One region of the Motilimonas sp. 1_MG-2023 genome, then DNA from elsewhere that is predicted to be linked to it. Evidence: predicted binding sites of a transcription regulator. Region 1 holds the regulator's gene; each other region holds the start of a gene.
The links. Region 1 encodes NrdR, which represses ribonucleotide reductase genes. Its sites were predicted from a motif close to AAACACNANATNTNGTGTTT; they were not measured.
Positions count from the first base shown of each region.

Region 2: a site for NrdR is predicted at 2,247-2,266, ahead of nrdD (anaerobic ribonucleoside-triphosphate reductase). Genes of this name have one in related genera too.
Region 3: a site for NrdR is predicted at 2,568-2,587, ahead of nrdA (class 1a ribonucleoside-diphosphate reductase subunit alpha). Genes of this name have one in related genera too.

Region 1 covers NZ_JAUOPX010000011.1:65,804-70,846, reverse strand. Annotated here, with positions in the region: gene ribBA (bifunctional 3,4-dihydroxy-2-butanone-4-phosphate synthase/GTP cyclohydrolase II) at 1-709, opposite strand, end outside; gene Q4519_RS07980 (riboflavin synthase) at 722-1,381, opposite strand; gene ribD (bifunctional diaminohydroxyphosphoribosylaminopyrimidine deaminase/5-amino-6-(5-phosphoribosylamino)uracil reductase RibD) at 1,429-2,556, opposite strand; gene nrdR (transcriptional regulator NrdR) at 2,528-2,977, opposite strand; gene glyA (serine hydroxymethyltransferase) at 3,100-4,353, opposite strand; gene Q4519_RS07960 (superoxide dismutase) at 4,856-5,043, opposite strand, start outside.
Region 2 covers NZ_JAUOPX010000002.1:85,697-90,739, reverse strand. Annotated here, with positions in the region: gene Q4519_RS01520 (DMT family transporter) at 1-197, shown strand, start outside; gene Q4519_RS01515 (DUF4250 domain-containing protein) at 272-466, shown strand; gene Q4519_RS01510 (DsbA family protein) at 531-1,181, opposite strand; gene Q4519_RS01505 (hypothetical protein) at 1,251-1,445, opposite strand; gene Q4519_RS01500 (HI1450 family dsDNA-mimic protein) at 1,704-2,036, shown strand; gene nrdD (anaerobic ribonucleoside-triphosphate reductase) at 2,325-4,445, shown strand; gene nrdG (anaerobic ribonucleoside-triphosphate reductase-activating protein) at 4,455-4,922, shown strand.
Region 3 covers NZ_JAUOPX010000004.1:71,559-76,601, forward strand. Annotated here, with positions in the region: gene gyrA (DNA topoisomerase (ATP-hydrolyzing) subunit A) at 1-1,332, opposite strand, end outside; gene ubiG (bifunctional 2-polyprenyl-6-hydroxyphenol methylase/3-demethylubiquinol 3-O-methyltransferase UbiG) at 1,528-2,229, shown strand; gene nrdA (class 1a ribonucleoside-diphosphate reductase subunit alpha) at 2,717-4,996, shown strand.

The DNA of each region.
Region 1 (5,043 bases):
CAAAGTGGGCTTGATTGTCGATAGTGTCTTGGTAAGTCACTAAATCAAACTCGCCATATGCTGTCGGCAATTTACATTGTGCTACGCGCTCTATGGTGGTTTCGTTATTATTACGGTATTCAATTAAGTCAGCCACTGTGCCTAATTTTAAGTCATGCTTTTTCGCAAACGCTTCTAGATCAGGACGACGCGCCATGGTGCCATCTTCATTTAGGATTTCAACAATGACACCCGCTGGCGAAAAGCCGGCTAAGCGCGCTAAATCACAGCCTGCTTCAGTGTGACCCGCGCGGGTTAACACACCGCCATTTTGCGCTTTTAGTGGGAAAATATGGCCTGGCATAACAATATCATTAGGAGTGGCATTGGGTGCCACTGCGGCTTGTACAGTCACCGCGCGATCGGCAGCACTGATACCGGTTGTTACGCCCTCAGCTGCTTCAATCGACACAGTAAAATTAGTTGAAAATGCAGCGCTATTGTGATCAACCATTAATGGCAGCTTTAGTTGCGCACAGCGCTCTTCGGTCAAAGTTAAGCAGACTAAACCACGGCCATAGGTCGCCATAAAATTGATGGCTTCTGGGGTCACAGCATCAGCCGCCATGATCAAATCGCCTTCATTTTCACGGTCTTCATCATCCATTAAAATGACCATTTTACCGGCGCGAAGGTCTTCAATTATTTCTTCTATTGTATTAAGTGCCATGACGACTTTCCCTTATTTTAAGAAACCTGACTCTGCTAACAAACTCATGGTAACACCTGACGGTGCCTTTTCTGCGGCTTTATCGCCTAATAATAAACGCTCTAAATAACGTGCAATTAAGTCAACTTCAAGGTTCACTTGAGTGCCCGCTTTAAAATGGGTAATAGTAGTTTCACCGCTGGTGTGAGGCACGATAGTCAACTTAAACTCACAACCATTAACCTCATTTACCGTTAAGCTAATGCCATCAACGGTAATGGAGCCTTTGTGGGCAATATATTTAGCCAACTCAGGTGGACAGCTTAACCAAAACTCTGTGGCACGGCCTAAGTCATGCCGAGAAATAACTGTTGCCACGCCATCAACATGGCCGCTAACAATATGGCCACCAAAACGAGATTGCGGCATCATGGCTTTTTCTAGGTTCACCAAGCTGCCTACTTTGGCATGGGCAAAGCTACTTAATTTAAGGGTTTCCACACTTAAATCAGCACTAAAGCTATTTGCCCCAAGGTCGGTGACCGTTAAACACACACCATTCGTGGCGATACTGTCACCCAATTGCACGTCTGATAAATCCAGCTTGCCAGTATTGACCGTTAAACTAATGTCTTTACCTGTGGGTTTAATTTTACTTATGCTTCCCACTGCCGCCACGATTCCAGTAAACATGTTTCACCTGTCTTTCAATGATTGCCGCTTGTAGCGACACCTATTCGTTATTGTTTGGGTACGCAAATTAATCTTAAGTCTGGACCAATTAAATCAACTTGCTTAAGGCTTAACTCTGGTACTTGGCTCATTTGCGTATATTCGGGTAAGTCTACTAAACCTCGGCTACTCGAGCCCATTAGTTTCGGCGCTTGATACAAAATAAACTCATCAACCAGATTTTCAGCCAATAGCGCGCCCGCTAATGTTTGCCCAGCTTCGACCCAAACACTGTTAAATGATAGCTTGGCTAGCTTTAGCATCAATTGTGATAAACAAACATGGCCATTTTGCTCTGCAATCACAAGGGTCTTGGCTTGGGTATTTTTATGCTCGCTACTGGCCACCAGAAAAGTATCCCCCGGCAAGCCAAATAGTTGATAGTGCTGATCAAGCTGCTGGCGATTATCAATGACCACCCGCGCAGGCTGGCGCAGCTGATCTTGACTAATTATCGAATGCAGTGGGGTAAGCTCTGACCAACGCACATTCAATGAGGGATTATCTGCAACCACAGTGCCTGAGCCCGATAAAATCACATCGCTTTTGGCGCGAAACAGCTGCACATCAGCACGCGCTTCACTGCTGGTTATCCATTTACTTTGACCATTTTTTAACGCAGTGCGACCATCTAAGCTAGCGGCTAATTTTAGCCTTACAAAGGGGCGCCCGTGTTGGCGGCGAAACCATAAATCATGATTAAGCGCCTTTGCTTCTGATTCAAGTAGGCCGATTGCAACGGCAATATTGCCTTGTTCACATACGTTGCGCCATTCAGTTTGCTCAGGCTCAAGTAAACAAGCCAGCTGCAACTGTTTAATGCCTAACGTCACTAGGATTTGTGCTAGTTCATGACTGGGCTCAGAGGTTAAATAAACCGTATCGCAATCTTGTTCAGAGCGCAGCAAAGCTTGTGCTTGCTGGCAAATAGCACAGGGCTCTATTGAGGTTTTTCGGGCGCTGCTTGCGACCACGTTACCAGCGAAGGTAAACACCCCGGCAAAGTTAGCCGCAGGAGCTGTGGTATAAATGCCCGTCGCTGCAAGCTCAATGGCTTGCGCCATTAAACGGCGCTCTAAGGTCTGGTTAGAAGTGTCAGACAAGGTGTTATTTTTCCAGCTTGGCGATTTCTTCACCAAATTCTTTCACGTCTTTAAATGAGCGATACACAGAAGCAAAGCGTACATAAGCCACTTTATCTAAATTTTTCAACGCTTCCATGACTAGCTCACCAAGCATTTTTGATGGCACTTCTCGCTCACCTGTCGCGCGTAATTGCGACATTATTTGATTCACTGCTTTATCGACAGCTTCGGTAGAAACGGGACGTTTTTCTAATGCGCGATGCACGCCACCCATTAACTTATCTTCGTTAAACGGCTCGCGGCTGCCATCGGATTTAATGATCCTTGGCATCACCAACTCGGCTGATTCAAAGGTAGTAAAGCGCTCTTTACACTGATTACATTCGCGACGACGACGAACCTGATGACCATCAGACACCAAGCGGGAATCAATCACTTTGGTGTCTTGAACACCACAAAAAGGGCAATGCATCAAAAATCCCTAATAATCAGTAAGCAAACAGGCGTTCAGTTTACCACTTACTGCATAAAAAAAAAGGCTGCCCTTGGGGCAGCCTCTATTGCAGTCATAATGCGAAACTAATCTTGGATTAATTAAGCGTAAACAGGGTTCGCTTTACAAAGCGCAACCACTTTACCTTTAACCGCTTCAATAACCGACTCGTCATTGATGTTGTCTAGTACGTCACACATCCAACCCGCTAATGCTTTCGCGTCGTCAACTTTAACGCCACGACGTGTTAGTGCTGGTGTACCAATACGTAGACCAGAAGTCACGAACGGTGAGCGAGGATCGTTTGGTACTGAGTTTTTGTTTACAGTGATGTTCGCGCGGCCTAGGGCTGCATCCGCATCTTTACCTGTGTATTCTTTGTCGATTAGGTCAACAAGGAATAAGTGGTTGTCAGTGCCGTCAGAAACAATTTTAAAACCACGTGCTTTAAATACTTCAACCATGGCTTTAGCGTTGTCTAGAACGCCTTGCTGGTAAGCTTTAAATTCTGGCTCCATCGCTTCTTTAAATGCAACCGCTTTTGCCGCGATAACGTGCATTAAAGGACCACCTTGACCGCCAGGGAATACTGCTGAGTTTAGTTTCTTCTCAATTTCTTCGTTAGCTTTAGCAAGGATAAGACCACCACGTGGACCCGCTAATGTTTTATGCGTTGTGGTTGTGGTTACGTCAGCAATTTGCACTGGGTTAGGGTAAAGACCCGCCGCCACTAGACCTGCTACGTGTGCCATATCAACAAATAGGTAAGCACCTACTTTGTCTGCGATATCGCGAAAACGTTGCCAATCAACAATGCCTGAGTATGCAGAGAAACCAGCAACAACCATTTTTGGCTTATGCTCAACCGCTAGGCGCTCGATTTCGTCGTAATCTAGTTTGCCCGTTACAGGGTCAATGCCGTATTGAACAGCGTTGTAGATTTTACCTGAAGAGCTTACTGATGCACCGTGAGTCAAGTGACCACCGTGTGCTAGGCTCATGCCTAAAATAGTGTCGCCTGGGTTAAGCAGCGCTTGGTAAACAGCAGCGTTTGCTTGAGAGCCTGCGTGCGGCTGCACGTTAGCGTAATCAGCACCAAACAGCTCTTTAGCACGGTCAATCGCTAATTGTTCAGCGATATCAACATATTCACAACCACCGTAGTAACGCTTGTAAGGGTAACCTTCAGCGTATTTGTTAGTCAGTTGGCTGCCTTGCGCTTCCATTACACGTGGGCTGGTATAGTTTTCTGACGCGATTAATTCAATGTGTTCTTCTTGACGAACCACTTCATTGGTCATGGATTCCCATAACTCTGGATCATAATCGGCTATGTTCATATCACGCTTAAGCATCCGTATCTCCTGACTAAATGCAAATTACAACTGAGTTGACAACGATGTTTACAACTTTGTTCAGTTTTGAAGCTGCGTATTTTACCTGCACTGGCTCACATTTCCCAGCCCCAAATGTTGAATAAATCTCATCAAAAAAATGAATTGAATTAATAGAGTGCTCACGATGAGAATTTATGTAGGTACAACTCAGAAAGAAAGTGACTTTTAAGGTGGTGTGATGCTTAAAACAAAAAGCACCCCAAGGGGCTTTATGACCTATACCCAAGCTACCTCAATATGCAGGATTCAGAGCCTCTCATTCTGTTTAGTTTGAGGCAAAAAACGAAGTCGGGCTGAGTCTCTTGCGAGGCTTTTTAACAAAAAATGAACATAAGGAACAGCTTACAAATAGCTAATTTTGTAGACTGTTAACTTGGTTGCTGATTTTCAACCTAGAATAACTACACCTCAAATCAGCGCCCTGCCTAACCGCCCACAAATTTTCGTTGGACAAGTATCTTCAGGTAACGTGGGTATATCGCGCAGCAAGGTACCGCTGATTAACCTGTGGCCAATCAACCACGTTATAAAAAGCATTAATATATTCAGGACGGCGGTTTTGATACTTAAGGTAATACGCATGCTCCCAAACATCTAACGCTAAAATAGGCTGATTGCCCCACATCAGTGGGCTATCTTGGTTTGGAG
Region 2 (5,043 bases), on a different contig from region 1:
GATATACATTATGGTATCTGTTGTTACCGAGTATTCCAGCAGCGCAAGCGGGCTTGTATCAGCTTAGTGTGCCCATTATTACTGCAATACTTGGTATCGTGTTATTGGATGAATCATGGACATTACCCTTGACCATCTCTAGCTTGTTGGTGATTGGCGGTATTGCGATTGCGATGTTAAAACGTGGCACTGATTAGGCAATGGCTATTTTATCGCTTTTTCTAATTTAAGCTAAACTCAAAGTAGCGCTATAGAAAGAGGAGGTAAAGTGATGGATTTAAGTCGATTTCATAATATGGATAGTCACATTCTACTTAGCATTGTAAATGAACAGCTACGCATCGAATGTGAAGATTTAGAAGATTTGGTCGGGTTGTTTGATATTCCTCGCGATGGCTTAGAGCAGAAACTCTCATCAATTGGCTATCAGTATGATTTTTTAAGTAATCAGTTTAAGGCAAAATAAGACTGATAGCGTTTATTGTGATAAGACCAAAGGGGCTGTTAGCCCCTTTGTTGTTTTGCAGATTTTATTCTGTTTTGTCATCTGCTTTTTCGTTCTTTAAGCCTTGCTCAATATTTTCAATACCTTCGCGAATGGCATCGGCAGTGGCATAACCTTGTGCCAGTAAAATCATTCTATCCTCGGTTGAGTACACTAAGGTCGGGTAGCTAAACACTTGCCATTGGCGAGACAGTTCAAAGTCCTGTTGTGTTGCTTCAATCATGGCGGGGCTATTGAATAACTCTAAAAAGAAGTCTTGCTCTAACCAAGGGCTAGCTAACTCTGCCAGTACCTCGGCCTGGGTAATGTCCTTATTATCTTGATAGAAAGCTGTTTGTACCGCAAGTAGATAGTCAAATTGGTGGGCTGGGCTGGCTTCACCTAATAAAGTGACTGCGCGGCAAGCAGGCTCGGTATCGTAAACAAATTGATCAACCCGATTAAGTATTTCAGGGTTAATTTTTTGTCCTGTTAACTGCTCAACTTTTTGCCAGTGATGAGAAAGCATTTCGGCGAGGGAGGCGTCTAGTGGTTGCGCGTCTTCACCTGTGCGCAAACCGCCCATGACAAGTTCAAATGGATAGTGAGGTAGCTGTTGTTTTAACTGCTGCAGCTGAGTGCTAAAACCAAAGCACCAGCTGCACATAGGGTCGGCAATATAAATAATTTTGTTCATGGTTTGTCAGTATTAATGGACACAGATAGCGCAGCATAACACTGCCTGCATTGAGTCTCCACCGTCAGCTCAGCTTGCTATAGATGGCTCAGTTTCGGTCTCTTCTGGTTGAATGAGTTTTATTTGAAAACCCCAGCCATTCCAGATGTTGCCATCAAAATCTCGGATCGTCACTTCATCGGTTTTCTGGTTGAAAAACGTAATAATTCCAGCGTGTTGTATAGATTGACCCACCAGTGAATAAGCTGCTATTTTACCTATCATAATAACCTCCTGTGTGACGAACTAAGATTAGTATAGGCGAGAAAGCCAAATAAAATAGACAACAAATTGACCATAAATGCCAAACTGACGCTAAGTGTTTTTGCCCCTCTCGCGACAAGCTTGTGGGCTCTGGTCTGACAGAAATTCAAGTAAAAAAAATTATTTTTAAAAATTTTTTCGCCACCATTTCGACGTGGTATTTTTGTTTCTTTGCAATCCTTGTCATGGTCTAATGCGCCTTTATTGAAGGGGATTAATATGACAGACAAAAACCAACTAACGCCAGATGAGCTGATTGATGCCGCCTACGAAATTTTCTTAGATTTAGCCTGTGACAATTTAGACCCTGCTGACATGATCTTACTGGCGGCACAATTTGAAGAGCAAGGTGCAGCCGATTTAGTAGCCGTTGGCTTTGACTGGGATGAGCATGTTGGTTTTGAAGTAGACGAAGATAATTATGCAGAAGTAGTTGTTGGTTTGGTGGATGAAGACGATGCCCTAACCGATATTTATGCACGTTTGCTTATTAGTAAAGACCAAGATGAAAAGTTCTGTCATATCTTATGGAAACAAACTGAACAGGAATAGGTAAAATTATAGCGTAAAAAGAATACGCTAAATCAGCATAATTTTGCTTGATATTTTGCGAAGCCAAGAGCGAAAAGCCTTGGCATCAATGCAAGACAAAAAACAAAAACAATTGTCAAACTTGACGTTAATCTCAAATAGTAAAAAGCCAGAAATATCCTCTTTTTCAGTTGATCTAGATCAACACGCTAAACAGCAATTTTACGCCTAATACACAATATCTAGTGTTTCTTAAATACATCTTGCCCACATTTAGTGTGAGGCCTTCTCTTGTTAGGAGTTTCCGCCTTGAAACCTGTCGTCATAAAGCGCGATGGCGCGCGCGTGCCATTTGATCTAAATCGTATTAAAGCTGCGGTGCTGTGCGCCATGGAAAACGTGTTAGAGCCCGATGAACATTATGCTCAAACCATCGCAGAAAATGTCGAGCAAGAATTGGCACAGCGCTATGAAGTGGACATTCATGAACTGCAAGACACGGTTGAAAACCAGTTAATGGCCAGTGACTATAAAGAAGTGGCGCGCCATTACATTGAATACCGCCACGATCGTGATTCAGTACGTGAGAAAAAAGGTCGCCTAGCAACAGAAATCCGCGGCTTGATTGAGCAAAGTGATGCATCGATCCTCAATGAAAATGCCAATAAAGACAGCAAGGTAATCCCAACACAACGTGATTTATTGGCTGGTATTGTGGCAAAGCACTACGCCACGCAGCATATGTTGCCCAAAGAAATCGTCAAAGCGCATCAAAGTGGTGAAATTCATTATCACGATTTAGACTACGCGCCATTTTTCCCGATGTTTAACTGCATGCTAATCGACTTAAAAGGCATGCTGACTCACGGCTTTAAAATGGGTAATGCAGAAATTGAAACACCTAAGTCTATTGCGACCGCAACTGCAGTCACTGCGCAAATTATTGCGCAAGTGGCCAGCCATATTTATGGTGGCACTACTATCAATCGCATTGATGAAGTCTTAGCGCCGTATGTTGAGGCCAGCTATGAGAAAAACGTCGCGTTAGCGCAGCAATGGCAAATACCTGATGCTGAAGGCTTTGCTCGTAGTCGCACCGAAAAAGAATGTTACGATGCGTTCCAGTCATTGGAATATGAAGTGAACACCTTACATACCGCTAATGGCCAAACGCCGTTTGTCACCTTCGGTTTTGGTTTGGGCACCAGCTGGGCAGCGCGCTTAATTCAAATTTCTATCTTAAAAAATCGCATTGCTGGCTTAGGTAAAAACAAAAAGACGGCTATTTTTCCAAAGTTAGTGTTCGCCATTAAAGGCGGCTTGAACCATCAAGCGGGGGATCCTAATTACGATATTAAGCAACTGGCATTAGAGTCTGCCTCAAAACGCATGTATCCTGATATCTTAAATTACGAGCAAATAGTGCGTGTAACTGGGTCGTTCAAAACACCAATGGGTTGCCGTAGTTTTCTAGGTGTTTATGAAGAAGATGGTGAAATGATCCATGATGGGCGCAATAACTTAGGTGTGGTTAGCTTAAACCTGCCACGCATTGCTATTGAAGCGAAAGGCAGCGAGCGTCGTTTTTATAAGATTCTAGACCAGCGTCTAGCCATTGCCAAAGCGGCATTAGACTCGCGCATTAGCCGCTTAGAAGGGGTAAAAGCCCGCGTGGCACCGATCCTTTATATGGAAGGAGCTTGTGGTGTGAGGTTAAAGCCTGATGATGATATTAGTGAGATTTTTAAACATGGCCGCGCTTCTATTTCATTAGGCTACATTGGCTTACATGAGACAGTGCAAGGGTTATACGGCAGCGACACTCATGTCTACGATGATGAAGTACTGCGGGAAAAAGCCCTGAATATAGTGAGAACCCTGCGCGCTGCAACGGATCAATGGAAAAATGAATCAGGCTATGGTTTTAGCTTATATAGCACACCAAGTGAAAACCTATGCAGTCGCTTTTGTAAGTTAGACACCAAAACCTTTGGTGTGATTGAAGGCGTGACCGATAAAGGCTATTACACCAATAGCTTCCACTTAGACGTGGAAAAAAAGGTTAACCCATTTGATAAGCTCGATTTTGAGTTGGCTTACCCCGATATCGCCAATGGTGGTTTTATCTGTTACGGCGAATACCCGAACATGCAGCATAATTTAGAAGCGTTAGAAGACGTATGGGATTATGCCTTTGAACGCGTGCCTTATTACGGTACCAATACACCGATAGATGAATGTTACGAGTGCGGCTTCAATGGCGAATTTGACTGTACCAGTAAAGGTTTTACTTGTCCGTCTTGCGGTAATCATAACCCCGCAACGGTATCTGTGACGCGCCGTGTTTGTGGTTACTTAGGTAGCCCTGACGCAAGGCCATTTAATGACGGCAAGCAAGAAGAAGTGCAACGTCGCGTTAAGCACCTTTAAGCTAAGCTGATGCATTATCAAAAGTATTACAGCGTGGATGTTGTGAATGGGCCTGGTACCCGTTGTACCTTGTTTGTGTCGGGTTGCGAGCATGCCTGCAAGGGCTGCTACAACCAAGCGACTTGGCGCTGTGATGCTGGGCAGCCTTTTGAGCAAGCCATGGTGGAAACGATCATTAATGATCTTAACGATCCTAGGATCAAACGCCGTGGCTTGTCCCTTTCCGGCGGCGACCCGTTGCACCCGAATAACCTTGATGCGATTTTAGATCTGGTGCAGCAAGTAAAAGCGCGTACCCAAGGCAAAGATATTTGGTGCTGGACGGGCTATACCTTAAGCAACTTAAGCCCAGCGCAGCAAAAAGTAGTGGAGCTGGTGGACGTGCTGATAGACGGCCCGTTTGAGCAAGAGCTGGCCGACCCGAGCTTAAAATGGCGCGGCAGCAGTAATCAGATCATTCATACTTTGAGTGAGTAGGCTGAGTTGGAAGGTGAACTTGTCGCTAGCAGCCGCCTGTAGGTTTTGTCTCATAACTTTGCTTATGTTAAGTTCGTTACTTAATTATAAAAAAGTCAAAGCTGAGAGAGAGTTATGCAGG
Region 3 (5,043 bases), on a different contig from region 1:
TTCGCGAATACCGTATTGCTCTTCCAACCAATCTGGACGCGCAGCATCAACACCCGCACTTTCTAACATGGCTGCGACATTACCCAGCTCCCAACCACGCGCTTGCAATGCCAATTTGGCTTGAGCAGGTGTAGAAGACTCACGAATCAACTCAATAATCGGGTCGATATTAGCAAGGGCAATGGCAAGACCTTCTAAGATATGCGCACGATCGCGCGCTTTTCTTAGTTCAAATACAGTGCGGCGTGTCACCACTTCACGGCGATGACGAATAAAGCTTTCTAGTGTTTCTTTTAGGTTAAATAACTTAGGTTTGCCATTTTCTAGGGCCACCATGTTAATACCAAAAGACACTTGCATTTGCGTTTGCGCATACAAGTTGTTCAATACCACTTCAGCCACATCACCACGTTTCACTTCGATTAGTACACGAATGATACGGGTGGACTCATCACGAATGGCACTGATACCTTCGATTTTTTTCTCTTTTACCAACTCAGCAATTTTTTCAATCAAGCGCGCTTTGTTCACTTGATAAGGCAGTTCGTGAACAATAATGGTTTCACGCCCTGTTTTAGCATCGGTTTCGATATCGGCGCGGGCACGAATGCGTAATTTACCGCGACCGGTGTTATATGCATCAACAATGCCTTTACGGCCGGCAATGATGCCGTGAGTTGGAAAATCTGGGCCTGGAATATGCTCCATTAACTCAGCAACCGTCAGCTCGCTGTTTTCTATTAGTGCTAAACAACCATTGATCACTTCGGTCAAGTTATGAGGCGGAATATTCGTTGCCATGCCCACCGCAATACCCGACGATCCATTGACTAATAGATTGGGTATTTTGGTCGGCAGAACCGCAGGTATTTCTTCTGTGCCATCATAGTTAGGCACAAAGTCCACGGTTTCTTTATCTAAATCGGCCAGTAACTCATGGGAAATTTTGTCCATGCGAATTTCGGTATAACGCATCGCCGCAGCGGAGTCGCCATCTACCGAGCCAAAGTTACCTTGGCCGTCTACTAGCATATAACGCAATGAGAAGTCTTGCGCCATACGAACAATGGTGTCGTAAACTGCTGTATCACCGTGAGGGTGATATTTACCTATTACATCACCTACCACACGGGCAGACTTTTTATAGGGTTTGTTCCAGTCATTGCCCAGTACACTCATGGCAAATAACACACGTCGATGCACAGGTTTTAAACCATCGCGTACATCAGGAAGTGCACGTCCAACAATGACGCTCATGGCATAGTCGAGATAAGATGTTTTTAACTCATCTTCGATATTTACCGGCGTAATATCTTTTGCAAGATCGCTCATATAAGCCTAAATCCCTAAATCTAATAATTTCGGTCTGATTTGACGAGGGGAGGATTCTAGCACACTTTCGTGTCAGGGACAGAGGGAGGAATGGCACATAACCCGCAACTTTTTTGAAAAAATGGCTTTTTTCAGATCCACTCCCGCATATAATGGCTACAGAATTTTTAGATGAATAAAAAAGCAGCACAAATCATGAATGTAGATGCACAAGAAATAGCAAAATTTGAAGCGATGGCGAGCCGTTGGTGGGATTTAGAAGGCGATTTTAAGCCCCTTCACTTGCTCAACCCTACCCGTCTTGACTATATCAATCGTGGCTGTCAGGGCTTATTTGGTAAAAAAGTGCTCGATGTGGGATGCGGCGGCGGCATTCTTGCCGAAAGCATGGCGCACAAAGGCGCTATCGTCACTGGACTCGACATGGGCACAGAACCATTAGAGGTAGCGCGCCTACATGCATTAGAAACAGGCGCCAAGCTTGATTATATTCAAATGACCGCAGAGCAACACGCTAATGAACGGCCTCATAGCTATGATGTGGTCACTTGTATGGAGATGTTAGAACACGTGCCCGATCCCGCTTCCGTTATTGCAGCCTGCCGACAATTGGTTAAACCTGATGGGGTGGTTTTCTTCTCTACTATTAACCGCACCGCCAAATCTTATCTCATGATGATCATTGGCGCTGAATATGTCTTACGTTGGGTGCCTAAAGGCACACATGAACACCAAAAGTTTATTCGCCCGTCTGAATTTTTAAACTTTACCGATCAAGTCGGCTTACAGTGTACTGATTTGACCGGCGTACACTATCACCCCATATTGAAAAACTTTTATTTGGCGGAAAATGTGGACGTGAATTACATGTTGATGACAAAACCATTAGCCGAATAAATAAAAACATCAATTTTTGATAATGTGCACATTTTTTTACCTCAAATAACGGCTTTCATTAGCCCTACAAATAACGTGTATTTAAGCCAAGCCAAGTGTTATCAGCCTTGCCTGATAACCTCGGCTGTTGGCTTTTTAGGCAACCAGTTAAAATAAAAAATATTTTAACTTTTGCCTAAAAAAACACTTGAAATTTAGTTGGTCTAAACCCGATTGGAGATCAATGGTTAGCTATCACTAACCTTGCTAATTCTTTCACACTTTATCCACAAGTTATGATCAAGTTTCCCCCTTGCAAAATAACGCATACCTCATTATCTTGTAGCTAATCAGAAGCAAAACACTACATATTGTGTTTATACAGATTTAAAGACACCAGAGGGCAATATTAGAACGTCATATTATTGTCGTTCCTGATAGCGCCTTTTGTTGTTTCTGAATCCATGCTCATTCACCTAGTTATTACAAATCTAAAAGGCGTTATGCGATGAATAAAAATCTGTTGGTCACCAAACGTGATGGCAATAAAGAAGCGATTGATTTAGATAAAATACATCGCGTTATCACATGGGCAGCAGAGGGATTAAATAACGTATCTGTATCTCAGGTTGAGTTAAAATCTCACATCCAATTTTACGACGGCATCAAAACCGAGAATATTCACGAAACCATTATCAAGGCAGCAGCTGATTTAATCTCGCCACAAACACCTGATTACCAATATCTGTCTGCGCGCTTAGCCGTGTTTCATCTACGTAAGAAAGCTTACGGCACCTTTGAGCCACCACATTTGTACGACCACGTGGTTAAAATGTGTGAAATGGATAAATACGACCGTCACCTGCTAAATGATTACAGCCAAGCTGAATTCAATGAAATGAATGACTTTGTTGACCACTGGCGTGACATGACCTTCTCTTATGCTGCAGTGAAACAGCTTGAAGGCAAGTATTTAGTTCAAAACCGCGTAACCGGTGAAATATTTGAAAGTGCACAATACTTATACGTATTAGTGGCGGCTTGCTTATTCGCCAACTACGACAAATCTATCCGTATGGATTATGTGCGCCGTTTTTATGATGCTATCTCAACCTTTAAATTGTCACTGCCGACCCCCATCATGTCAGGCGTGCGCACCCCTACTCGCCAGTTCAGCTCATGTGTACTGATTGAAACGGGTGATAGCTTGGACTCAATTAATGCCACAGCCAGTGCCGTGGTGAAATACGTGTCACAGCGTGCGGGCATTGGTATTAACGCGGGCCGCATTCGCGCCTTAGGCAGTGAAATTCGTGGCGGTGAAGCCTTCCATACCGGCTGTATTCCGTTTTACAAATACTTCCAAACTGCGGTTAAATCGTGTTCACAAGGCGGCGTACGTGGCGGTGCTGCCACTGTGTTTTACCCTATTTGGCACTTAGAAGTTGAATCGCTATTAGTATTAAAGAACAACCGTGGCGTGGAAGAAAACCGCGTCCGTCACTTAGATTACGGCGTCCAACTCAGCAAGCTGTTCTACACCCGTTTAATTAAAGGCGGCAATATTAGCCTGTTTAGCCCATCTGATACACCTGGGTTGTACGATGCCTTTTTCGAAGACCAAGACAAGTTTGAAGCTTTGTATCTACAATACGAGCAAGACAGCAATGTGCGGAAAAAAACCATCAAAGCGGTCGATCTATTCGCTCTGCTGATGCAAGAGCGTGCTAGCACAGGTCGGATCTACATTCAAAACGTCGACCACTGTAATACTCACAGCCCATTTGACTCAAAAGTGGCACCCATCCGCCAGAGTAACTTATGTCTGGAAATTGCGTTGCCAACGAAGCCACTGCAACACGTTAACGACGAGAATGGTGAAATAGCCCTATGTACCCTATCTGCCTTTAACTTAGGTGCGCTAGAGAGTTTAGATGAGCTAGAAGAGTTGTCTGATTTGATTGTGCGAGCCCTTGATAGCCTATTAGACTATCAGGACTACCCGATCCCAGCGGCACAAACGAGCAGCTTAAATAGACGTACCTTAGGGGTTGGCGTGATCAACTACGCTTATTACCTAGCAAAAAATGGTGTGTACTACTCAAACGGCAGTGCTAACAACCTAACACACCGCACCTTTGAAGCCATTCAATACTACCTATTGAAAGCATCAAACGGCTTAGCGAAAGAGAAAGGCGCCTGTCCATCATTTAATGAGACAACTTATTCTCAAGGTATCATGCCTATTGATACCTACAAGTCGGATTTGGACAATATCTGCACTGAAAAACTGCATTTAGACTGGGATACGTTACGCGAGGAGATTAAAACTCACGGTCTACGCAACTCAACGTTATCAGCTCTAATGCCATCGGAAACATCGAGCCAAATTTCAAATGCAACCAATGGTATTGAACCTCCGCGTGGTTTTATCAGTATAAAAGCAAGTAAAGACGGTATTTTAAAGCAAGTGGTGCCAGAATATGAGCGCTTAAAAGATAACTACGAGCTACTTTGGAACATTCCAAACAATACCGGTTATCTTGAGCTAGTGGGTATAATGCAAAAATTTGTCGACCAAGCCATTTCAGCTAACACCAACTACGACCCCGCCAAATTTGAAGGTGGCAAGGTGCCAATGAAAATGCTGATGAAAGACTTGTTAACGGCTTATAAAATGGGCCTTAAAACCTTGTATTACCATAACACCCGCGATGGCGCAGCCGACAGCCAAACCGATTTACAGCCAGAAGATGATGGCTGTGAAGGCGGCGCGTGTAAAATCTAATCAAACGGGGAAGCTTAGCTTCCCGCTTTAATGTTGTATTCAGAGCG